Regions from separate parts of the Litoribrevibacter albus genome, predicted to be linked through region 2. Evidence: predicted binding sites of a transcription regulator. Region 2 holds the regulator's gene; each other region holds the start of a gene.
What was found. The regulator LexA, encoded in region 2, represses DNA repair genes until DNA is damaged. The targets are predictions, from matches to a motif close to TACTGTNTANNTANACAGTA.

Region 1: recN (DNA repair protein RecN) is a predicted target of LexA. The motif match lies at 3,967-3,986, and genes of this name have one in related genera.
Region 3: dinB (DNA polymerase IV) is a predicted target of LexA. The motif match lies at 3,607-3,626, and genes of this name have one in related genera.
Region 4: QQL66_RS16030 (DNA topoisomerase III) is a predicted target of LexA. The motif match lies at 2,794-2,813, and genes of this name have one in related genera.

Annotation. Positions count from the first base shown of each region.
Region 1 covers NZ_BSNM01000002.1:140,500-146,598, reverse strand. Annotated here, with positions in the region: gene dnaJ (molecular chaperone DnaJ) at 1-924, opposite strand, end outside; gene dnaK (molecular chaperone DnaK) at 1,110-3,032, opposite strand; gene grpE (nucleotide exchange factor GrpE) at 3,162-3,773, opposite strand; gene recN (DNA repair protein RecN) at 4,010-5,680, shown strand; gene fur (ferric iron uptake transcriptional regulator) at 5,775-6,099, opposite strand, start outside.
Region 2 covers NZ_BSNM01000002.1:358,115-364,213, reverse strand. Annotated here, with positions in the region: gene QQL66_RS01725 (hypothetical protein) at 133-1,419, opposite strand; gene lexA (transcriptional repressor LexA) at 1,586-2,227, shown strand; gene QQL66_RS01715 (pseudouridine synthase) at 2,320-3,126, opposite strand; gene QQL66_RS01710 (DUF924 family protein) at 3,404-4,009, shown strand; gene QQL66_RS01705 (L-dopachrome tautomerase-related protein) at 4,099-5,229, opposite strand; gene QQL66_RS01700 (TIGR01621 family pseudouridine synthase) at 5,284-6,060, opposite strand; gene QQL66_RS01695 (aminoacyl-histidine dipeptidase) at 6,061-6,099, opposite strand, start outside.
Region 3 covers NZ_BSNM01000011.1:99,591-105,689, forward strand. Annotated here, with positions in the region: gene QQL66_RS07565 (sensor domain-containing diguanylate cyclase) at 1-474, shown strand, start outside; gene rsuA (16S rRNA pseudouridine(516) synthase RsuA) at 614-1,303, shown strand; gene QQL66_RS07575 (methyltransferase) at 1,303-2,382, shown strand; gene dinB (DNA polymerase IV) at 2,459-3,559, opposite strand; gene QQL66_RS07585 (efflux RND transporter periplasmic adaptor subunit) at 3,755-4,891, shown strand; gene QQL66_RS07590 (efflux RND transporter permease subunit) at 4,906-6,099, shown strand, end outside.
Region 4 covers NZ_BSNM01000016.1:276,186-282,284, forward strand. Annotated here, with positions in the region: gene QQL66_RS16010 (GMC family oxidoreductase) at 1-764, shown strand, start outside; gene QQL66_RS16015 (hypothetical protein) at 761-1,309, shown strand; gene QQL66_RS16020 (hypothetical protein) at 1,335-1,709, opposite strand; gene QQL66_RS16025 (substrate-binding periplasmic protein) at 1,912-2,691, opposite strand; gene QQL66_RS16030 (DNA topoisomerase III) at 2,825-4,762, shown strand; gene QQL66_RS16035 (alkaline phosphatase) at 5,061-6,099, shown strand, end outside.

The DNA of each region.
Region 1 (6,099 bases), 220 kb from region 2:
CAAGCGGAACAGTTTGCCGGTTTGAGTTTCTGCCGGAATCTTCAGTTTTACTCGACCATCCAGAGTTGGAACTTCAAGCTCACCACCCAAGGCTGCATCAGTAAAGCTAATCGGAACATCACAGTATAAATGACGACCATCACGTTGGAAGATTGGGTGTTCACGCACTTCTACCTGAACATACAAATCACCCGCTGGCCCACCATGAGTTCCCGCTTCACCTTCACCCGCAAGACGAATACGATCTCCCGTATCCACGCCCGCCGGGATTTTAACCGATAAGGTTTTGGTTTCCTGCGTTACACCCTGACCATGACAGTCACCGCATGGATCTTTAATGATCTGACCAGAACCATGACATGAAGGACAGGTTTGCTGAATCGAGAAGAAACCTTGCGACATACGAACTTGACCAGCACCCTTACAGGTACCACAAGTTTCCGGCGTCGAGCCTTTCTTAGCCCCAGAACCGTCACAGGTTTTACAATTTACCTGAGTGCGAATCTTAATTTCTTTTGTGACACCACGAACCGCTTCTTCCAGGTCAAGATCCAGCGGATAACGCAAATCAGCACCACGGCGAGCACGTGTACGACCACCGCCACCTCCAGCACCACCAAAGATGTCACCAAATACATCCCCAAAGATATCACTGAAGTTGGCACCGCCACCACCAAATCCACCGCCACCTTGGCTTGGATCCACACCGGCATGCCCAAAACGATCATACGCCTGACGCTTCTCGGCGTTAGACAATACCTCATATGCCTCGTTAACTTCTTTAAACTTGGATTCTGCTTCCGCATCATCCGGGTTTTTATCCGGATGGTACTTCATCGCCATACGGCGAAAGGCTTTCTTCAGGTCACGCTCTGACACATCCTTAGAAACACCCAAAACCTCGTAATAATCTCGCTTCGACATAACCCTAACTTACCTATGTAACGAGTTTCGATAACCTATAAACAAACGCAGAACACACCTTTTCAGGCCCATATTTCTGCAGGTCACTCTCTTAAACAAACCAACCTACGAAAAAGCCCGCCGAACTCCCCCATTTGATAAAATATATCAAACTCAGAGCTTGGCAGGCTTTTATCGATCAAGAATTACTTCTTGTCGTCTTTTACTTCTTCGAACTCAGCATCTACAACATCATCGCCTGCCGCTGCATCATCTGCTTCTGGCTGACCTTCCGCAGCTTGTGCTTGCTCAGCATACATCTTCTGAGTCAAACCCTGAGACACTTGAGATAGCGCTTCGATCTTAGCGTCCAAATCTTCTTTAGTAGATTCAGTATTTTTAACTGCTTCTTCTAATTCAGAGATGGCTTTTTCGATAGCTTCTTTCTCATCAGCTGTCGCCTTATCACCCGCTTCATCGATCATTTTACGAGAAGCGTGAACAAGACCGTCTGCGGTGTTACGTGTTTGAACCAATTCTTCAAACTTGCGGTCTTCTTCTGCGTGAGACTCAGCGTCCTGAACCATTGCATCGATCTCATCATCAGAAAGACCAGAAGAGGCTTTAATCACGATGGACTGTTCTTTACCAGTCGCCTTGTCTTTCGCCGATACATTCAAGATACCGTTCGCATCAATATCGAATGTCACCTCAATCTGAGGAATACCACGAGCCGACGGTGGAATGTCTGCCAAGTCGAAACGACCTAGAGACTTGTTCAAAGACGCTTGCTTACGCTCACCCTGAAGAACATGAATCGTTACCGCTGACTGATTATCTTCCGCAGTCGAGAACACCTGAGACTTACGCGTTGGGATCGTAGTATTTTTCTCAATCAATGGCGTTGATACACCACCCATGGTTTCGATACCAAGCGTTAGAGGCGTTACATCCAAAAGAAGTACGTCTTTAACGTGACCAGAAAGAACACCACCCTGAATTGATGCACCTACTGCAACCGCTTCGTCTGGGTTCACATCTTTACGAGGCTCTTTACCGAAGAATTCAGTTACCGCCTGTTGAACCATTGGCATACGAGTCTGACCACCAACCAGGATCACATCATCGATCTCTGATGTTTTAAGACCAGCATCTTGCAATGCGATACGAACTGGCTCGATTGTTTCTTTAACCAGATCTTCAACCAAAGACTCAAGTTTCGCACGAGTTACTTTTACATTAAGGTGCTTAGGACCTGTTGCATCTGCAGTGATGTATGGCAAGTTAACATCTGTCTGCTGACTGCTAGACAACTCAACTTTTGCCTTCTCAGCCGCTTCTTTAAGACGCTGAACAGCTAGTGGATCATTATGAAGATCAATACCAGTGTCTTTCTTAAACTCTGCAGCCAAATACTCAATCAAGCGCTCATCAAAGTCTTCACCACCCAGTGCAGTGTTACCGTTGGTCGCCAACACTTCAAACTGGTGCTCGCCATCAACCTCAGCAATCTCAATAATGGAGATATCGAACGTACCACCACCCAAGTCATAAACCGCGATTACAGAGTCACCGCGCTTCTTGTCCATACCATAGGCTAGAGCTGCAGCAGTTGGCTCGTTGATGATACGTTTTACTTCAAGACCAGCAATACGACCAGCATCTTTCGTAGCCTGACGCTGAGAGTCATTGAAATATGCAGGAACAGTGATTACCGCTTCAGTGACTGGCTCACCCAAGAAGTCTTCTGCAGTTTTCTTCATTTTCTTAAGAACTTCTGCAGAAATTTGAGGTGGTGCTTTCTTCTCACCTTTAACGTTTACCCAAGCATCACCGTTGTCCGCTTTCTCAACTTTAAACGCGAAATGCTTAAGCGTATCCTGAAGAGCCTTCTCATCAAACTTACGACCGATAAGACGCTTAACACCATACAATGTGTTATCAGGGTTTGTAACAGCCTGACGCTTAGCCGACTGACCTACCAAAATTTCACCATCCTCAGTGTATGCAATGATTGATGGTGTAGTACGACCGCCTTCAGCGTTTTCTAGAACTTTTGGTGCTTCACCATCTAGAACAGCCACACATGAGTTGGTAGTACCCAAGTCAATACCGATAACTTTACCCATAGCTTTTAACTCCGTAATTCTTACTGTGACCGTCTATCGGTCATAATTCTTTGCTTGCTAACTTAATAAGGACGCTTTTCTGCGTTTCAACCCTTAAAAAGTAAAAATTTCACCATTTTTGAAGAGAAATTAAGCTTCCGTATCCACCTGTGGTTTACCACCTTTGGCTACCACAACCATCGCCGGACGAAGAAGACGATCACTCAAGGTATATCCCTTCTGCATAACAGCAATGACTGTATTAGCAGCCACATCCGGCTGCTCAATCATAGACATCGCCTGATGCAATTCCGGATTAAAAGACTCACCCATAGGATCAACAGCTTCGATCTTAAACTTAGCCATCATTTGAGCCAGACCATCGCGAGTCATCGCAACACCTTCAAACAGAGGTTTGATCACTTCTTGATCTTTCTCTGATTCAGATGCCTGAAGTGCACGATCCAGGTTATCAGCAACGTCCAACAACTCTTTTGCCATCTTTTCGATGCCAAACTTATGAGCCTTTTCCACATCCTGTTCTGCTCGGCGACGTACATTCTGCATTTCCGCCTGAACACGCAAAGATGCATCCCGTACTTCAGCCAACTCAGCTTTTGCTTGTTCCAATTCAGCTTGTAGCGCAGCTACATCGACCTGTTCTGCATCTGCTACTAGCTGCTCTTCAGTTGAATCAATAGATTCAACGGACTCATTCACTGTTTCATTCAACTGTTCTTCTGGCTGATCCACTTGAGACATCAGTTATCACTCCAACAAAGATTTATTCGTTCTATCAAAATTTGAATTACTCGCTTAATAAGGATGAATTGAAAAAGTTCAAGCTTTCATCAAAGAAAAAGCCATTTTTTCTTCTAAAACACCTTACTCACCCCAACACTTGCTTAAAAAACAGAACAAATACTGTACAAAAACACTTGATATACAGTATTTTTACTGTATAAATAACCAGAAATGATAATTATGAGGCCAAAGCCATGCTTCAATCCCTGTCTGTACACAACTTCGCTATCGCAGATCACATTGAACTACAACTTGAAAACGGGCTCACCGTAATTACCGGTGAAACAGGCGCAGGTAAATCAATCATGCTTGATGCACTCTGTATGGCCTCTGGTGATCGAGCGGATTCAGGAGTTGTAAAATACGGCGCAGAAAAAGCAGAAATATCAGCCTGTTTTGATATCCATCATCTCCCTGAAGTCCAACAATGGCTCATTCAAGAAGATCTTGATGATGAAGACCAATGTGTCATTCGTCGCGTCATCACGAAAGAAGGACGTTCCCGAGGCTACATTAATGGCCGCCCCAGTCCTATCAGCAAGCTAAGAACCCTTGGCGAACAACTGGTAGAAATACACAGCCAACACGCCCATCAAACATTAATGCAAGCACACGCACATATTCATATGCTTGATAACTTCGGTGCTCATAAGTCGCATTTACTTGAAACGCAACAAGCATTTAAACAGTGGCAAGCGACGAAAAAACAACTGGATCAGCTAGCCAGTCAACAAGACGAACTCAATGACAAGAAGCAACTCTTAACCTATCAGCTCGAAGAACTCGATACTTTAAACCTTCAAGAAGGAGAATTAGAGCAGATAGAACAGGAACACCACCGTTTATCCCAAGCGGAAGAGCTCAAGCAACAAAGCTATCAAGTCTATGAATTAACCAACGGTGAAAGTGGCCCAGCCTCCACAAGCGCCAGAGATTTACTTCGACAGATTTCAAGCCTGACTGACCATATCGACGATCAACACCCAAGCCTTGTTTCAGCAAAAGAGCTGTACGCTCAGGCGTTAATCAATATTGAAGAAGCATCCAATGAAGTACTTAGCTACCATGAAACACTGGAAATAAATCCGGAACAGTTAAGCATTTTAAACCAACGACTTACCGACATTCATGATCTGGCACGAAAGCACAGAATCAATCCCGATGAAATTCCCTCTGTTCATCAGCAGGTTGCAGAAGAATTAAGCCAACTGCTAGAGAGCGATCTGTCACTGGAAACCCTTCAAGCCAGAGAGACAGAAACCAGATCACTCTACCTGTCACTGGCAACTGAGCTTCACGACTTGAGAGTTTCGGCCGCACAAGAATTTGATCAATGCATCACAACCCAACTAGCTCGCTTAGGGATGAACCACTGTAAGTTCAAAACAAGAATTGATGCATTGGAGGAAAACAAAGCCTCCTCAGCCGGCATGGATTATGTAGAGTTTGAAGTCAGTTCAAACCCGGGCCAGCCTTATCAATCCCTAGCAAAAGTTGCTTCGGGCGGTGAGCTTTCTCGAATAAGTCTTGCCATTCAAGTCGTCAACGCGTCAAGAAGCCAGATACCAACCCTTGTTTTTGACGAAGTTGATGTAGGAATTGGTGGTGCGACCGCCGAAATTGTTGGCGAATTACTTAAAACCATTGGTAGCAACGGACAGGTTATTTCTGTTACACACCAAGCTCAAGTTGCAGCTCAAGGCGACCAACACCTTAAAGCCAGCAAAACATTGACCAACGAAGCCACTTCAACGCAAATGCTGCCGTTGAACAGAGAAGGAAGAATCAAGGAAATTGCCAGAATGATGGGCGGACAACAAATGACAGACGCCACATTACAACTTGCTGAAGAAATGCTGGTGTAACTAAGCTACCAATTCTGACCAATACAAATAGCACATCCCATAAAAAAGCCGCATCTGATGAGATGCGGCTTTTTAGCATTCTAGCTACCAGATACTATTTCTTACGAACATAAAGTACCAAGCTGTGATCGATCAACTCAAAGCCATGCTTCTCAGCAATTTCATGCTGTAGCTTTTCAATATCTTCATTGAAAAACTCAACCACTTCACCACTCTCAAGGTTAACCATGTGATCGTGGTGCTCACCTTTGGCCAATTCAAACACAGCATGACCACCATCAAAGTTATGACGCACCACTAAACCTGCTGACTCAAATTGAGTTAACACGCGATAAACCGTTGCCAACCCAACATCTTCTCCTGCTTCAATCAAAGACTTATAAACATCTTCTGCGCTCATATGGCGGCTACCTGATCCT
Region 2 (6,099 bases):
AAACAAGAAATTACTATCAGATTAGAATGTTCAACCTAGAATACCAAGCTAAGAAGGACGGATAAACGTCTGTCTATCGGGAATCCCACCCAATAGACAGATAGAAAATAGAGGAAAAAGAAGGAATAACGATCAGAAATAGTAAGTTAAACTCAGCTCGACATAGTCGTCATTCATCAAAGAAGCCAATTTATCTTGCGACTCGCCAGCTTGCAGCCCCAATAGAGCCTCTTGCATGGTATCCGGAGCTTTGTCTCCCCCAAACCACGTTCTGCCCTCCACTGCAATCGCAAGTGAATCAGACAATCGCTGGTTGTATTCCAACCCTATGGTTTTTTCCGAGCTACTTGGATCAACTATAATACCGGCCAACAGCTCACTATCATTAATATCGTTGAATGCCAAACGCCATCCAACAAACCAGTCATCTTCAAATACAGCCAAAGGATCATCCTTGCCACGGCTGTCATAGAGATACTCAGCAATCCACCCCAAATCCATTGGGGTTTCGAAGATCCCCACTTGTGTATACTCAAACCCGCCGACCAAAGACTCAAAATCACCATCCGAATCAATTCCACTTCCGGATGGATAATCAAATCCACGACGATGTATCGCTTCTAACTTGAACAGCCATGCTTCGTAGACGTGTTGCAAATCAAAACCTACCTGAGTGATAACCGGGTAATAAGGTTCAAGTTCAGGATTGGTTAAATCATTGTTAAACACTAGTAACGGCTCTCTACTCGTCCCCGAAAAGAGATAAATGCCGATATCGGTTGAATCGATGGTTTGAACCCAACGCGCAGCCCAATCAATTCGAGAGGCTTCTTTTGAAGACTCATAATGAGTTGAATCGCCATCAACCGGAATAAAAGTACGAAAACGGCCATCCTCACCAGGGAAGGTACGCTCTCTGAACCCTGCAAGCATAAAGACATCCAGGATACCCGACTCAAATTCAAATGACGTATTGATCATTGGTTGACCCAATTTGTCTTCTTGATCAATAGCGCTCACCAAGTCGGTCTGGTTAATCACATCGACCAGATGACGTGACTCAGTCACTCCCCAAAACACCTTATGAATACCGGCCCTTAGCTCCCATCCATCGCCAAGATGATTCCAATACGCTTTCTGCAAATCAATCAGGTTTCTTTCCGGGTCCTGCTGATCTACCCTCAGCTTTGGCACAACAATGAAGGAATCAACGCCCGACTCAAGCTCATAAAAGAAGTCACTTTCATATTCCAATGAGAAATCAGAGCGCTTTTGGTTCATATCGCCATCATTAAAAAAGCCGCGCCACTGTGCCGTGAGTTCATGAGTCAACTCATAACCCATAACCGTTGAGGAGAAGAACGAAGAAATACTCAATAAAGCAGTAGTAGATACCGCAGAAATGACGTGCTTAAACAAGAGATACCCCTATTCATTATTATTAATTCCAGGCCCTCGTATCTTCGGAACTATTGATTGATATGTCAACTAATCTACTGTTTCGTTTCAACAAAATTTCCGCTACACATTTACTCCTTTTAAAATATACTGTATACATATACAAAACTGTATAAAAGGTCAGGTCATGATTAAATTAACCAAGCGTCAGCAGGAAGTTCTCGATGTCATCAAGGCTCATATCGACGAAACAGGGTATCCCCCAACTCGAGCGGAAATAGCAAAAACCTTAGGCTTTCGTTCAGCCAACGCCGCAGAAGAGCATTTAAAAGCACTGGCCAAAAAAGGCGCCATTGAAATGATGCCAGGCACCTCACGCGGATTGCGAATTCCAGGTTACGATCCAAACCTTTCATCATCCAATGATGAACCAGAGCAGATTCAAGGCATTCCTGTAATTGGCCGAGTAGCTGCGGGTTCACCTGTATTAGCTGAAGAACATGTTGATCATATGTGCCCGGTACAACCTGAGTTTTTCAATCCTCCAGCTGACTATCTGCTTAGGGTTCAAGGGCTTAGTATGAAGAATGTAGGCATTCTTGATGGAGACTTACTGGCCGTACACAAAACTCAAAATGTCAGAAACGGTCAGATTGTCGTAGCTCGAATTGGGGACGATGTCACCGTCAAGCGACTTGATCGTAAAGGTAATATAGTCCGACTGATTCCGGAGAATGAAGAGCTCGATGATATTGTCATTGATACCAACGAAGAACCTGTATTTATTGAAGGGTTAGGTGTTGGCGTTATCCGCAACGGCGATCTTTAAGATATAAAATACGAGCCTGGCGCGAAGAAAACAAAGCAAGCTCAAGGCTTGCTTTGTTTGATACATCTGTTTCTTCTCACCCTTAAACTGGCCTAGTACGCCTTGTAGTGCATTAAATCCCCGGATATTGGGCATTCAAAATCGAGCTCAACTAGGTCTACTTGCATCCGATCCCGATCAGTATTACCGGAAATGTATTCATCTCCCAATACTTCATGTCCGATCTCCATGAAGTAACAGCAAATGTCTTTCGCATCACCTTTCGTTAAATAAAGATCCAGTACAGTACTCTTTGTATGTTCAACATATTTAACCGGCTCATAACGCCCTGCCAGTTCATAGTCTTCTGTTTCTACAGAAACGTCTCCACCAGTCTCAATCGCACCCGCTACCTCAATGCGATATTTAACTTTAAGCTCACCTTTTTCTTGCAGTTCAGTGAAGGTAGAGGCAGCTCTTCTGTGATGAACAATGAGCAAAACCCCTTTGGAATCATCCGCCAATTCATACATCAGGTAGGCTTCGCGCTCAGCTTCAAAGGTCTGATCCGCCAGGCGTAGAAGCGATAAATGATCACCAAACAACTCACCCTCAATTGGCATACCAGAAGGTTTCATCCAAACGCTGTACTGTAATTGATCCGTTAATAACTCTGCGGGGAAAGGTTTACGGTTTAAATAATCTTCGTCGTAATAGACCTCAACCTTATCGCCAATTTTTAATTCAGCTTGGGCTTTACGCAAGCAGCTACGCTCCCCTTTACGCTCAAGGAAAACAGCCCCTTTTTTCATCGCATCTTTAATTTTTGATTTGGAAAGCTGATCAAAATGCCCCCAGAGAAACTCAAGTGCATTCAATGAATCCAGTTCAGTCACTTCCAATTCCACTTCAAAGTGCATAGCCCGTCCTTTAATTTGTATGATCGCTGTTTATGGGTAATGGGTGTTTATGTAAACCGTTTAAGAGCAAGACGTTTTAATGTCAAAGCATAGTATGGCGGCATTTTACTGAAAATCAGTCACTCAGAGAACGGCTAACCGAACAATTAGGTGAGCAAAAATGCCGTTAACACTCTGCTTTACTGGACAGAGAACAACTAATGAACCATAAATGTAGACATAACTTATACAGAACGACAAACAAATACAGTACGACCCGCAGAGAATCAATTAACACATGGACGATATCGCAAAAGTTATTTCTTATTGGTTTGGTGAATTAGACTCCGACGGCTTTGCTCTTGATCAGAATAAAAACAAATGGTGGTCTGGCGGCAATGACATCGACATTGAAATCAGTCATCAGTTTGGGCATTTAGTCGAAGAAGCCTTAAACCGGGGCCTCAAAGAATGGAAAGACTCAAGCTCTGGTCGACTTGCTTTAATCCTATTACTTGATCAGTTCACACGTAATATCTATCGGGGAACAGAACGTGCCTTTGCCGGCGACAGTCGTGCTCTCAAATTATGTAAACTAGGGCTTTCAGAAAAAACCGATTTGGAATTACCTATTGAGCATCGAGTGTTCTTTTATATGCCGTTAGAACATTCAGAGAGCCTGGAAGATCAGGAACTTTGTATTCGTTTGTTCACCTCCCTAAAACGTGAAAGCCCACAAGAAAAACATCCTTTGCTGGACAGCTATGTCGGTTTTGCTGAACAACACAGAGACATCATCAAGCAATTTGGACGGTTTCCCCACCGTAATGAATCACTAAAACGTGTCAATACGGCCGAAGAAGAAACGTATCTGAACGGGAAGGCCCATCGCTTTGGTCAATAGGCTGCAATGCTGCCACTGTTTTTGAATCCAGACAAAGGCCTGTTTCTCACTCAACCCGAGTTTCCGAAGCAAGCCTTCCCGAGTAAAGATTAGTGTCCAGCCAAAGCCGTCGCATCGGTTTTTACACGATAGACCTGATACGGCGCCTTATCTCGAATATCAGAAGGTAGCTTTCCGAGAACCTGATGCAGAGCACTGCAGGTTATATAGAGGTATCCGTCCGGGCCAAAACTAAGACCATCCGGCCAGCGTAAAGTCTCTGTTTTTAACAAGGTTTCTCGATGTCCATCTGCAGACATTCTCACAATTGCAGAGTGCTCAATGTCGGTGAGGTAAAGCCGCCCCTGATCATCCGTAGACATAGCATCCGTCATCGTCTTTCGCCCAACCGGTTTTACAAACCCCATCAAGATATGGTCATTAGCTTTCGCATATTTCAGATGTCTCGTCGGCAGTGAATACAACATATCCCCACTGACAGAAGCGTAATACAAGGTTTCGCCATCCCGGCTTAAAGCAATACCATCCACACCTGGATTGATAGTAAACAAGCCTACCAAGGTCATTTCCCTTCCCTGAACCACGGGCTCATAGGCCCCTGCTTTTACCGAAACATCATTCTCAAGCACACGACGGGCTTGCTGAGTTTCCACATTATAAAAAACCACCGCAGGGGTTTTCGCTAAAATACTGGCGTCAGAGATATAGATATACAGGCCGTCTTTGCTGATTTGGAAATCATTGGCATGAGAACCTAGACCAAAGACATCAGAGCTAAAATCGTGTTGATGCACTAATTCTCGGGTCGTGACGTCAAACGCCAATAATCGCGGTTGACCGACCCCATGAAGCCCATTATCTAATACCCAGAGTCGTCCCTGTTGATCCAATCGAATCGACAACACCTGCTGAAAGGCTAACTCCTCTGAACCTCCTGGCTGCCAATTCAGGCTTGGGAAGGGCGACACTTCGCCATTCACCAACTCCACAACATTTAAATCCGGGTGAGCATCCGGGTGTAGACTCAGGAAAACACGCCCGGATTCAGACACAGAAATATTCCCCGGAGGAGTGTCTAATGATGCAACCAGCTCCAACTGATCCGCCGACCAGATAGGATCAGAGGTAAGATCCGGATAGTGTTCAGACTCGGCATAGTTCAACCAAACAGTTAAAAGCCCGAAGAAAATGAGTACGATTAATACGGCTAGCTTTTTCATACCTTCCCTTTTTATTATTTAGATCCATTTCTTGTCGATCGATGAATCCATTTCTCAAATCGTTGGCCATGCCAAATCTTTTGGGTGCCCCAAAGACTCTAAAAACGCCAAAAAAGCCGACTGCGTAAACAGCTCGCCTGAGTCTGGTAACGCTGTCAGATCAAAATTTTCACCTTCATACTGAAAACATAATCGCCACGCGTGCAAATAGCCCCGATCGATCAGAGCTTTCGGTTCGCTGATACTTTGTGGATTAGATGTTTGTGTGGCGTATCGTGTATCACCAACAATGGCAGAACCCAGACTTTTCAATGCTACCCGAAGTTGATGAGTTTTCCCCGTATGAGGTTTCAACAAAAAAAGACGTAAGCCCTTACTGACCTGCCTACCTTCGTCAAATAAGGACGGATCTAACGAAAAGCTAAAAAACTGAGTGATAGCAGGATTCACTGAAGATTTTATTAACTTCCAGCTGCCGCCTCGCCCCTTCTCCATATCGCCTTTGATTAAACCTTGTTTCTTCTTTGGCTTCTTATCAGAAATGGCAATGTAGTATTTCTGAACGTCCCGTCGTTGAAACATCTGGCTCAGAACACGATTTGACGTTTGGTTCTTAGCCAGAATCAATAACCCCGATGTCATTTGATCGAGTCGATGGACCAAATACAAGTGCTCAAGCTTTAAAGATCGAGCAAGCCCTGTCAGTAACCCCTCGGCTTGCTGATCCTTATGGACACTCAAGCCAGCAGGTTTATTGATCACCAGAAAGTCCTGATGATCATAAACAATCTCAATATCGGAAAAATCCACGAAGTTACTGACTAATGTCACTTAAATACGATCCATTTTGGCTAATCGCTTCAGCACCGC
Region 3 (6,099 bases), on a different contig from region 2:
AGTTTATTTGAAGAGATTGGTAAAAAGACCGTAGCACGAGCCAAACGCGAAAATACAGGCTTCGGCTTGTTGTTTGTGGATCTGGATAAGTTCAAACCGGTGAATGATCAATATGGTCACGCTGTCGGCGATGAACTCTTGATCAGTTTCGCTGAACGCTTGAAACAACGTCTCAGGGAGACCGACACCATCGCCCGTATTGGCGGGGATGAATTTTTAATCCTGCTGGAAAACACCCCCCACATCAGCGATGCCAGAATCATTGCCACACAAATCATCGAAGTAACGTCGCAAGTGTTTGAAATCCGCGATCACCACATTCGTATCGGCTGCAGTATCGGCATAGCCATGTACCCAACGCACGGAACCACGCTTGAACAACTGGTATCCGCAGGAGATCAAGCCATGTACAAAGTGAAAAGCACCGGTCGGGGCTCAATTTCAGTGGCCAATGAAATCAGCAAGGTGTCCTGAGATTCGAATCAGATTATTCGAACCCTATGACTCGCAAGCCATGGAGTCCTTAATCGCGACGAAAATAACGTCAAAGCAACTGATCTCTCTTTTGAGTTTCTGCTAGAATGCGCCTTCGATTCAGGAACAGTCAGACCCTATGAGACTCGACAAATACCTTTGCCACAATGCTGGCCTAACGCGTAATGAAGCGAAACGGGCCATTAAAAAGAAAATGGTTACGGTAGACGGTAAAGTGATTACCAATGCCGCACTGCACGTATCACTTGATCAAAGTGTTGCCATCGACAATACCCAGATTGAACACTTAGGCACACAATACTTCATGCTGAACAAACCGGCTGGCTTTGTTTCCGCCACCGAAGATGGTTTCTATCCAACAGTATTGGAGTTGATTGATCAGCCAGGAAAAGGGCTTCACCCGGTTGGTCGTCTCGATCTGGATACCACAGGTTTGATGCTACTGACCAATGATGGTAAGTGGGCTCATAAAGTCACCAGTCCGAACCATGACTGTCATAAAACCTATCAAGTAGAGCTGAATCAGGACATCACCGACAAAGCCATCGAAACCCTGGAAACCGGCATCTATTTCAAAAGTGAAGATCGCCGAACCAAACCTGCGAAAGTAAAGGTCATCACGTCTACCGAGATTGAGCTTACTATCTCTGAAGGCATGTATCACCAGGTGAAGCGGATGATTGCAGCAGTAGACAATGAAGTGCTTGAGCTGCACCGCTCCAGAATTGGCGACATCGTTCTGGATGAGGACCTGGAACCCGGCGAATACCGACCTCTGACCCAAGAAGAAATTGAGAGCATTCATTAGTGAACCTGATCTATCAAGAATTTATCCAGGCAGTTAAAGCCTGTTCTGGCCCGGTACTGTGGGTCGTCGATGAGCACGCCCTGCATTTAACACCAAGCCAGTTGGGTGATACGTCCCGTATTACTTTCATCACCAACCGTGTTGATCAAATGAATTCCCTCACCGAAGATGGCCTTACTTGCCACTACAGTGATTTCGAATTTGATGCTTTACCACAATCCGGTTTTGATCTTGTGCTCTATAGAGTGTCGAAAGAAAAAGCCATTGTTCACCACGTCATCAACCAAGCGGCCCAGGTATTAAAGCCTAACGGCAAGCTAGTTTTGGCGGGCGGAAAGAACGAAGGCATTAAGACCTACGTCGACAAAGCCACTAAATACCTGAATGCTGAAAAACACATCGAAAAGATATCCAAAGACGATTGGATCGCTGAACTGAAAAATCAGCATTCTGATGAACCGTCTTTAGATGACAAGAATTACCGGGAACTGATTGAGATTAACCAACAGAACGGCTTATCACTGATCAGTAAGCCGGGTGTCTTTGGCTGGAATAAGGTGGATCAAGGCAGCGCTTATTTGATCGAGCAAATGCCTGAATTCATGAAACGACTGAATCTATCCAAAGATCAGGTAACCCAGAGCGTAATTGATCTCGGGTGTGGTTACGGCTATTTGCTATCGAGTATGCCTCAATTTGGTTTCAAAACCTTAGTCGGCACCGACAACAATGCGGCGGCCATCACCGCAGCAAAAGCCACTTTAGCGGCAAACGATTTAGAAGGTGAGATCATTGCGGCAAACTGTGCTGAGGGCATTGATCAAAAATTTGATGTTGTGGTGTGTAATCCGCCTTTCCATCAAGGCTTCTCTGTGGAAGGTGAACTGACTGATCGTTTTCTGGCTTCAGCCAGACGATTGCTCGTCTCAGGAGGCGCAGCGATCTTTGTGGTCAACGCCTTTATTCCCATCGAAAGCAAAGCCAAACACTACTTTAAAAAGGTTGATGAACTGGCCAACAACAAGAAATTCAAAGTCATTCGACTGGCTGGCAAAAAGCCTTACCAAGCCGAACTTTAGGGGAAACAGAACCAAGCGGCAGTTTTTTTACTCGTTATTGGTTTCATTCTTCCTCATGACTGGTTTCATGCGTCAATCAAAGGTCAGAAGAGAACAAATCCATCTGGGTTAACTCTTCTGAATCCTTCATATCCTTCAAACCAACCCCGATCCCCAATAATCGAACGGGTTTATCCCGTCGATGATAAGCCACATTCAGCAACTCCAGATAGTCAGTTTCCGATCCGGCTGATCGAGCCAATTGATCCAGTCGAGTTTCAAAAGTGGTCTGCACGAAGTCATTAAACTTCACTTTAACGATGTATTTATTGACCAGGTAATCATCATCCAGGCGCTTTTCAAGACGCTGATTTAACGACGAAAGCAGATCGGGTACGGCCGCTCGAATTTGATCAAAGCTGTGCAAGTCCTGCTCATACGTGTGCTCAACACTCAAACTCTTACGACGCCGTTCATTGCGAACCGGACGCTCATCAATTCCCCATGCGAGTTGATGCAAGCGCTGACCAAAGCTTCCGAACTTTTCCACCAGATCGATCAAAGAAAACGCTCTGAGTTGTCCACAGGTCTCTATTCCCAATTGCTGCATCTTGGCTTGTGTGACTTTCCCGACGCCATGCACTTTTGCAACCGGCAACTTAGCAACAAAGTCATCCACTTCTGCCGGAGTGATGACACACAGTCCGTCGGGCTTATTCCAGTCACTGGCTACCTTTGCCAAAAACTTATTCGGTGCCACACCCGCTGATACTGTGATACGCACCTCCTGCACGACACGTCGACGGATTTCTTCCGCGATCAACGTTGCACTGCCCCTGTGAAGTTCGCAATCAGTCACATCCAAATACGCTTCATCAAGCGATAGCGGTTCAATTAAATCGGTATAGTCGGCAAAGATACGGTGTATCTGTTGAGAGGCTTCACGATAGGCATCCATTCGTGTTTTAAGGAAGATCAAATCAGGACACAGCTTCAGCGCCTGAGCGGACGACATCGCCGAACGAACGCCAAATTTCCGCGCTTCATAACTTGCGGTTGCCACCACACTTCGACCATTGGGATTTCCGCCAACAACGATTGGCAAGTTTGCCAATTTAGGGTTATCACGCACTTCAACCGCTGCATAAAAGCAGTCGCAATCGATGTGTATGATCTTTCTTAAAGGAATGTCACCCATATCAGGAACTCAATGGCATTTCAGAAGTCTATTTAAAAGCCCGCAAATACTGAACATAAATACAGTATTGTTAATATTTTAGTTTCATGTGACGGTTCTCGTCTACTCTTTGATATCTTCTGCACAACATTCTGTTTTTAAGATACGATAGAGCCTCTTTAATGACTGCCTGTTCACAAGGATGATGGATTCCAAATGAAGACATTTCAACGTTCCAGCCTAGCACTTCTCAGTATGCTTCTTATTGCCTGTTCTGGTGGCAATGACACACAAACTCCAGCCAATGCCCCTCTTCCAAAAGTCAGCACCATTGCTGCCACATTTAAAGAAGTTCGTCCAACCAAAGAATTCGTCGGTAAAACCGAAGCCAAAGAGGACGTTAACATCCAGGCCCGAGTGGGTGGTTATTTGATCAAGCAGCATGTGGCCGATGGTGCCAAAGTCAACGAAGGTGATTTACTGTTCGAAATCGATCAGGACACCTACGCAGCGGAAGTAGCCAAAGCCGAAGCGAAAGTGGCTCAGGATAATGCGGCCTTGAACGAAGCCAGCCGTAACTACAAACGAGGCAAGGAGTTGATCTCAAAAGGGGCCATCAGCGAATCCCAAATGGATCAGTTGACCAGTAAGAAATTACAAGCGGAAGCGGCAATCAAAGTCTCAGAAGCTGCATTAAAAACCGCAAAATTAAATCTTAGTTACACCCAGATCAAAGCCCCAACTACGGGGACTCTCAGTCAGGCTCAAGTAAGTATTGGTGACTTGATTACGTCATCAACCTCTCTGGCAACCTTGGTTCAGGCTGATCCTATGTACGTCAGTTTCCAGGTCAGTGAACGTGAATTGATTGAGTATCGTGAAGAACGCCAAAAAGAAAAAGCCGAAGGTAAACCCGTCTCAGAACCGGTAGCCAAGTTGCAATTAACAACGGGTTCAGAATACCAACACACTGGGAAATTCAACTTCCTGGATAACCGCATCGATCAGAATACCGGTACGATCAAAGTTAGAGCTGTTTTTCCAAACCCGAATGGCTTCCTGTTACCAGGTCAACACGTAACCTTAGTCATTGAGCAAGGGAACGCGGTGAACCGTTTGGTGATCCCTCAAAAAGCCATTCAGGAAGACCAAACCGGTAAATTTGTACTTGTTCTGGGTCAGGACCAAGTCATTGAAAAACGTCCGATCCAGGTCGGTCAAAATCAGGGCACTATGCTGACTGTAACCTCTGGTTTGAAAGAAGGTGAACAGATCATCGTTGATGGTCTTCAAAAAGTCCGAGTCGGTGGTAAGGCTGAAAGTACTCCAGCCCAATTGCCTGAAACGCATTAAGACGAGGGCATTTAATGTTTAGCCAATTTTTCATCAGTCGGCCAAAATTCGCTTTCGTTATCTCCATTGTGATTTCCCTTGCGGGTTTGATTGCCATGAAACTGCTGCCGATTGCAGAGTTTCCAAAAATCTCTCCTCCGGTTATTCAGGTCACGGCGTCCTATCCAGGTGCCGATGCTAAAGTTGTTCGAGAAACCATCGCAGCCCCTATTGAAGAGGAAGTGAATGGCGTTGAGAACATGCTGTACATGTCCTCCAAAAGTGCCAACGACGGCTCATACAATCTGACCGTCACCTTCGAGGTCGGGACCGATCCGGATCTTGCTCAAATCAACGTTCAAAACCGAGTAAGCCGTGCTAACTCCATATTGCCTGCCGACGTAGTCAAGCAGGGAGTCTCTGTGGATAAGAAATCCACAGACATGGTATTGGTGGTAAACCTGTACTCCCCCGAAGGCACCTATGACGGGCTCTTCCTTTCAAACTTCACCAGCATCAATGTACTGAATGATCTGTCGCGTATTAATGGCGTCAGTGATGCATCCATTCTGGGTGAAAACGAATACGGTATGCGAATCTGGCTTGACCCAATCAAGATGGCCTCGCTAGGCATCACCGTGAATGACCTCAAAGGGGTAGTATCCGAGCAGAATGTCCAGGTTCCCGCTGGTCAGCTAGGTGGTGCACCATCGCCTGCCGATCAACAGTTCCAATACACTCTCAGCGCCAAAGGTCGATTAAGTTCGGCGGATGAGTTTGAGAATTTGGTCGTAAAATCCCGCAGTGACGGTTCCAGCGTATTATTGAAAGACATCGCTCGTATTGAGCTGGGTTCTGCAAGCTACAGTTGGTATGGCGAACTTAATAACAAACCGGGTGTTATTCTAGCGGTCTATCAATCGCCAGATGCTAACGCGTTGGATGTAGCGGAAGATGTCTATGCACTAATGGAGCAACTCTCCTCTCGCTTCCCAGAAGGCATCGAGTACGACATTCTCTATGACACCACTCGTTTCATTAAGACATCGATCGATGAAGTAGTAACGGCCCTCTTCCAAGCTGTATTACTGGTTATTCTGGTTGTGTTTATCTTCCTGCAAGACTGGCGTTCTACGTTAGTTCCTGCCATTGCTATTCCGGTTTCGTTGGTGGGTACCTTTGCCGTTATGCTGGCTCTTGGCTTCTCCATCAACACGGTAAGTTTATTC
Region 4 (6,099 bases), on a different contig from region 2:
TGTTTAAGAACAAGGAAGCCTATAAAACACTGCCCAAGGTCTCAAATACCTTAGGCAAGATTGTCCGAACCAACTCTGAAGCCATCACTGCAGTATTGCACCCCCAAGGCACAGACATATCAGACGGCGCGACCATTTCCACCGATTTTCATCCTGACGCCAATACACACGCGACCCAGAATCGTATTGATGCCGGTTATCGATTCATTCGTTATTTCTACGGGCCTTTGGTGAGTGATTCCAGACCTGTCATCCGAGCCTTGAAAACCTTATTTGCCACCGTGCTTTCGCCTGCATTAATGCTTCAGAACTTATTTGCAAAACACTGGGAAAAACGTGTCAGCTTATTCACCGTCATGCAGGATCTTGATAACCATTTACAACTGACCTACCAACGCCCTTGGTGGTCCCGAACAAAACGTCTGGTGTCAAAACCGAATCCAGGCCATGAAACCCCAAGCTATTTACCAATTGCAAATACCTTAACGAAGATCTTCGCACAGCAATCCGGGGGCAAAGCTATGAATGGTTTTATGGAATCCGTCGGTGCTATGTCAACCACTGCACATGTTCTTAGTGGTTGCCCGATGGGGCATAACCAAGACGACGGTGTGATCTCGACAGATCATCAAGTACATGGTTATCCAGGATTATTTGTTGTTGATGGTTCCAGTATCCCGGCCAATATTGGCGTAAATCCAAGTTTGACGATCACCGCAATGGCAGAGCGTTTTGCGGCGAATCAACCAGAAAAACGAGGATGAAGGGTGGAAAAAGATTCACGCTGTTAGCCAGAAATATAACCAAGCTGGAAAAACCCAAGATTCAAGCCCTAAGAGAAAACCACATGCCTCACTATAACGTCCGATCAGAGAGATCATTAATCAATATATTTCCACGACTTGAACCAGTAACCGAGTTAAACGGAGTCTATCTTGCCGAACTTCCCGGACCTAAAATTCTTACGCCGTTTAAGCGGTTATTTCTGAGTGTATCCGGATTACCAGGATGGAAAGGAAAGCAATTTTTTGGTGATTACGCCTTAAATATTTTGAGCAAAAAAGGCCAAATTTATAAAGGTCCTGAAATGCGAATCCAGACTCAACCTCACAAGCTGGATGGAAAACAGGGCGCCATTGCGACCTACGACTCAACGGCTCCGCATATCTGGCAACACTGTACGGATGAATTCAGACAGATTGACCAAGACACCGTACTGGGTATGAGTCACTTTGATTTACCGGCTTTTAGAGGTCGGCCGGTGATGTTTCTTCTTCATCGCCTCCCCGATGTTCAAGGGCTTGTGTAGGCAGCCTTTCATTCCAGGAAAGTCCCTAACCCTTCGGTACTTTCCTTGTGTATATCACCCTCGCCGAAAACAGTGCGTTACGATTTATCACGACAAACACCAGATACACCGGCAGCCAAACACTTAACACACTCATTGCCTGGTTCAGCAACGGCCCTTCAAAGTGAGTGACCCAATTAATATGATCTGCAAAAGCAATCAAAAGCCCGCTGAAAATCATGAAGCTCCATCCAAAATCAAGCTGATCAGGCTCATCGGATGCTGAGGTTTCAACTAAGTTGACCTTACATCGAGGGCAGAGAAAACCAGTTGGGTAACCGTGAGGATAGCCATCAATAGCGTCTTTGGTAGGAAAGAGATAAGCACAGCTGGCACATTCGTAACGTTCACGCTTGAGCATTCAATCACCTTGTTCCGTGGTTCTCGAAGATTGGAGCCATCAGTCTACAACGAAACGACTTGGCGCCCGAAGATGCAGTTAACGCTATTACAAATCACCTTTCAAAGGACAAGGAATATAAAACCAGAAAAACAGACAGAGTAAAGAAAGAATCCGTTCGCTGGGTTGATCGACCAGCGAACGTACTAGGATTAAAGAATAACTACTTTGCTAAGAACTCACCGGCTTTGTCCTGAAACGCCTTGGAGTCTCGAATTTCAGCCGCTTTCATCCAGATTTTCTCCGCCAATTCTTTATTGGCGCTAACGAATTGCTTGGAGAGCATCAGATAATAGGGTTTATCCACCAGCGGCGTTTTGATCGCTTTCAGCTGACTGTTCAGCGTTGCATCATTCGCCAGGATGTTGTCTCCATTAAGTGTCAATGCCGCTACGGCATCAACCCGACCCGATACCAGCTTCTGAAAGTTATTTAATGTTTTTGAGGACTTGGCATCCACCTGATAACCGGCTTTGGCGAGGTCATCCCCGATGGAATAGCCTGCAGGCGCAGCCACCTTACCGGTCAACCCGGAAATGGTCATTTTACCAGTCACATCAATGTTTGAATCTTTCTTCACGTAGAGCGAGTAGCTGGAAGAATGCAGTCGTAAATTCGGATCAACTGCGCCCCCCGTATGCGTCCCAGGATAATACCCGTGCTGGAGACGCTTTTCTTTAAAGCTCGCAGTAAAACAGCCTTCTGTGATGCCGTTTTCGATATTATGAAGACAACGTTGCCAAGGTGCCTGTATGTATTTAAACGAGACGTCCGGCAGTGCGTCGTCGGTCATTTTAAGTAAGATCAAATCAACCCCGGAACCGTCTTTCATGTTCCACGGGTAAGAGTCAACATTCTCGTAGGTGAACGTGACGGTCTGCTCCGCCATAACAGCTCCAGCAGACAACAACATAGACAAACCAGCCACAACCATTCGTTTCATTGTACTACCTCGTTATATCAAAATAACTTGTGCGATAATCGCTCTATTCCATGTGAGTATAGTTAAGTATTTTGACTCTGTATGAGCTGGCCGATATAGTTGTACTGTTTATTTATACAGGTTAAGTCTTCTTATGATCCTTTACATAGCCGAAAAGCCTAGTTTAGGTCGCGCTATTGCCGACGCACTCCCGAAACCACTCAAAAAACAAGACGGCTTTATCACCGCCGCCAATGGTGATGTGGTGTCGTGGTGTATTGGCCACTTATTGGAACAAGCGGAGCCGGACGCCTACGATGCAAAGTTCAAACAATGGCGGATGGAGCACCTACCTATCTTGCCAGAACAATGGCAGTTGCAACCCAAACCTAAAACACGAAAACAATTATCGGTGCTAAGAAAGCTGGTCAAGGATGCATCACAAATTGTCCACGCAGGCGACCCGGATCGAGAAGGTCAACTACTGGTTGATGAAGTGCTGAGCTATCTGAAAGTGCCTAAAACCAAACTGGCCAACACGCAGCGTTTACTGATCAATGACCTCAACTTGTCGGCCGTAAAAAGCGCGTTAACTCAGCTTAAACCCAATAAGTCCTTTGTTCCGCTATCGGTATCGGCACTGGCACGATCCCGTGCAGACTGGCTCTACGGTATCAACATGACCCGCGCTTATACCTTGCAAGGTCGAAAGTCCGGCTACAATTCAGTACTGTCTGTCGGGCGGGTCCAAACCCCCATTCTTGGGCTTGTGGTACGACGGGATCAGGAGATAGAAAACTTTGTTTCCAAACCGTTTTATGAAGTGATCGCACACTTATCCACAGCGCAAAACCAGGCATTTACTGCAAAATGGCAGCCCAGCGAGGCCTGCCAGCCCTATATGGATGAGGACGGCCGGGTACTGTCCAAAGCCCTAGCAGAAAACGTTATTCAACGCATCAGCCATCAACCGGCGACAGTGACGAATTACCAAAGCCAAGACAAACAACAAGCGCAGCCATTGCCGTATAACCTCTCTGCGCTGCAAATTGACGCCTCAAAACGATACAGTTTATCGGCTCAACAGACATTGGATGCCTGTCAGTCACTCTATGAAACACACAAGCTGATCACCTACCCTCGTTCCGACAACCGTTATTTGCCAGAGGATCATCACGCTCAGGCTCCAAACATTTTAGGTGCCTTACAGAACAATATCGAAGATCAGCAAGACGCCATTTCGAATGCCGACAGTCGCATCAAAACCAAAGCCTGGAACGATAAAAAGGTCGAAGCGCACCATGCGATCATTCCCACCGAAAAACGACTGCCGATTAACAAATTATCCACCGCTGAGCAGCAGGTCTATCGTTTGATTGCTCGCCAATATCTGGCGCTGTTTTATCCCGTTTATCGATATCAGGAACGTAAAGCTGAGATAGATATTCAACAAGGAAAATTCACCGCACAAAGCAAAGAAGATATAGATCTCGGTTGGAAGGCACTTTTCCAAGGGTCATCGAGCGATCAGCCGTCTGACAAAAAAGCCCCTCTCCCGGAGCTGGTAAAAGGACAAGCACTGCAATCTCACCAAGCGGAGCTTCAGGAGAAACACACCCAACCGCCCCAGCCTTTTACCGATGCAACCTTACTCAGTGCCATGACAGGCATCAGCCGGTATGTGAAAGATCCAGAGATCAGAAAAGTGCTGCGCGAAACAGATGGTTTGGGCACCGAAGCGACACGAGCGTCCATCATCGAACTGCTCTTTAAGCGAAAATTTCTTAGTCGCCAAGGCAAACAAATTCGCGCCACACAAACGGGTAAATCCTTGATTGCAGCACTGCCTGAACAAGCTACCACGCCGGACATGACAGCCGATTGGGAAGCACAACTGAGTCGTATCAGCGAACGCACACTCAATTACCAAGCCTTTATGCAGCCACTGGAAGTCAATTTGCATGAGTTAATTCATCAGGCAAAAACCACCAGTCTAGGCAGGCTTCAGCCCATCGAGTCTCCTCAAAGAAAATTCACCAAAAAACGCCGATCATCCACAGCAAAGAAGCGTACTTCACGCACTCAGAGCTAGCCCGATTCTGTGCATATACCCTGGAACATGGGTAGAAAAGTGACTTATCCCAGAGCATATCAAAGATAAAAATCCTTTGAAAAACAATGAACAACTAAATACAGTAGGCATCCCTACCTTCTTCCCGTATCCGATCCGCCTTTAGAGAAGTCATTTACTAAACGTTTATTCAATAAAAAACGATTCCTGTCATCAAAGTGTCACCGAAATAGTGTTTTTTGGTCACTGATTTGCAATATATCTAACGCGGAATAGCGAAAGGATTCAAAACTCACACGTTTTACATATCGGAAGAACGATGAAAATACTATTCAATAAAAAAGCCATTGCATCACTGATCTCAGGTGCAGCTGTAGCAACCACAGCACTGACGTTAACTGCACTGAGCGGTTGCCAAACTACGGATAATGCAGAGTCGGCAGAACCGGCAAAAATTAAGAACGTCATCATGATGATCGGTGACGGCATGGGTCCTCAACAGGTCGGTCTGTTGCAGGAATACGCCACCCATGCACCCCACTCAATTTATGAAGGCCAACCAACAGGCATCAGCAAAATGATGGATGCGGGTGTTGTTGGTTTATCCCAACACAGTCCGGCATATAACATCGTTGTAGACTCTGCCAGCTCGGCCTCTCAGTTAGCGACTGGTGTGCCTTCTCCGTCTGAAGCCGTTGGTCTGGACGCTAAAGGTAACCCTGCAGAAACTGTGCTGGAACTGGCGAAAAAATCCGGTAAAGCAACGGGCTTAATTTCTGACACCCGTCTAACGCACGCAACACCTGCGGCATTCGCTGCACACAAAGCCCACCGTTCATTGGAAAACAGCATTGCTGAAGAAATGTTAGCGAATAATGTTGATGTGATGCTGTCAGGTGGCCTACGTCACTGGATTCCAAAGAGCACCAACGACAAGGGTGAGCTGTACAACCAACTTAAAGAGCGCACCGATGGCAGCGTAAAGATCAAATCTAAGCGTAAAGACGAGAAAAACCTTCTGGTTGAAGCAGAACAAGCCGGCTACACCGTTGCTTTGACTCGTAAAGAGTTTGAATCAGCAAAAGGCGACAAGCTGCTGGGTCTGTTCTCTTATTCTGGTATGGCCGACGGCATCCAGCACACGTTGACCAAAGACAATGCCGATCGTACTCAGCCAACCCTGAAAGAAATGACCGCGAAAGCATTGGACATTCTTTCTCAAGATCCTGACGGTTTCTTCCTGATGATCGAAGGTGGCCGTATCGACTGGGCTGGTCACGACAATGACGTCGCTACCATGCTGCATGAAATGTTGAAATTCGACGAAACCATCGACTACGTTTACGAGTGGGTAAAAG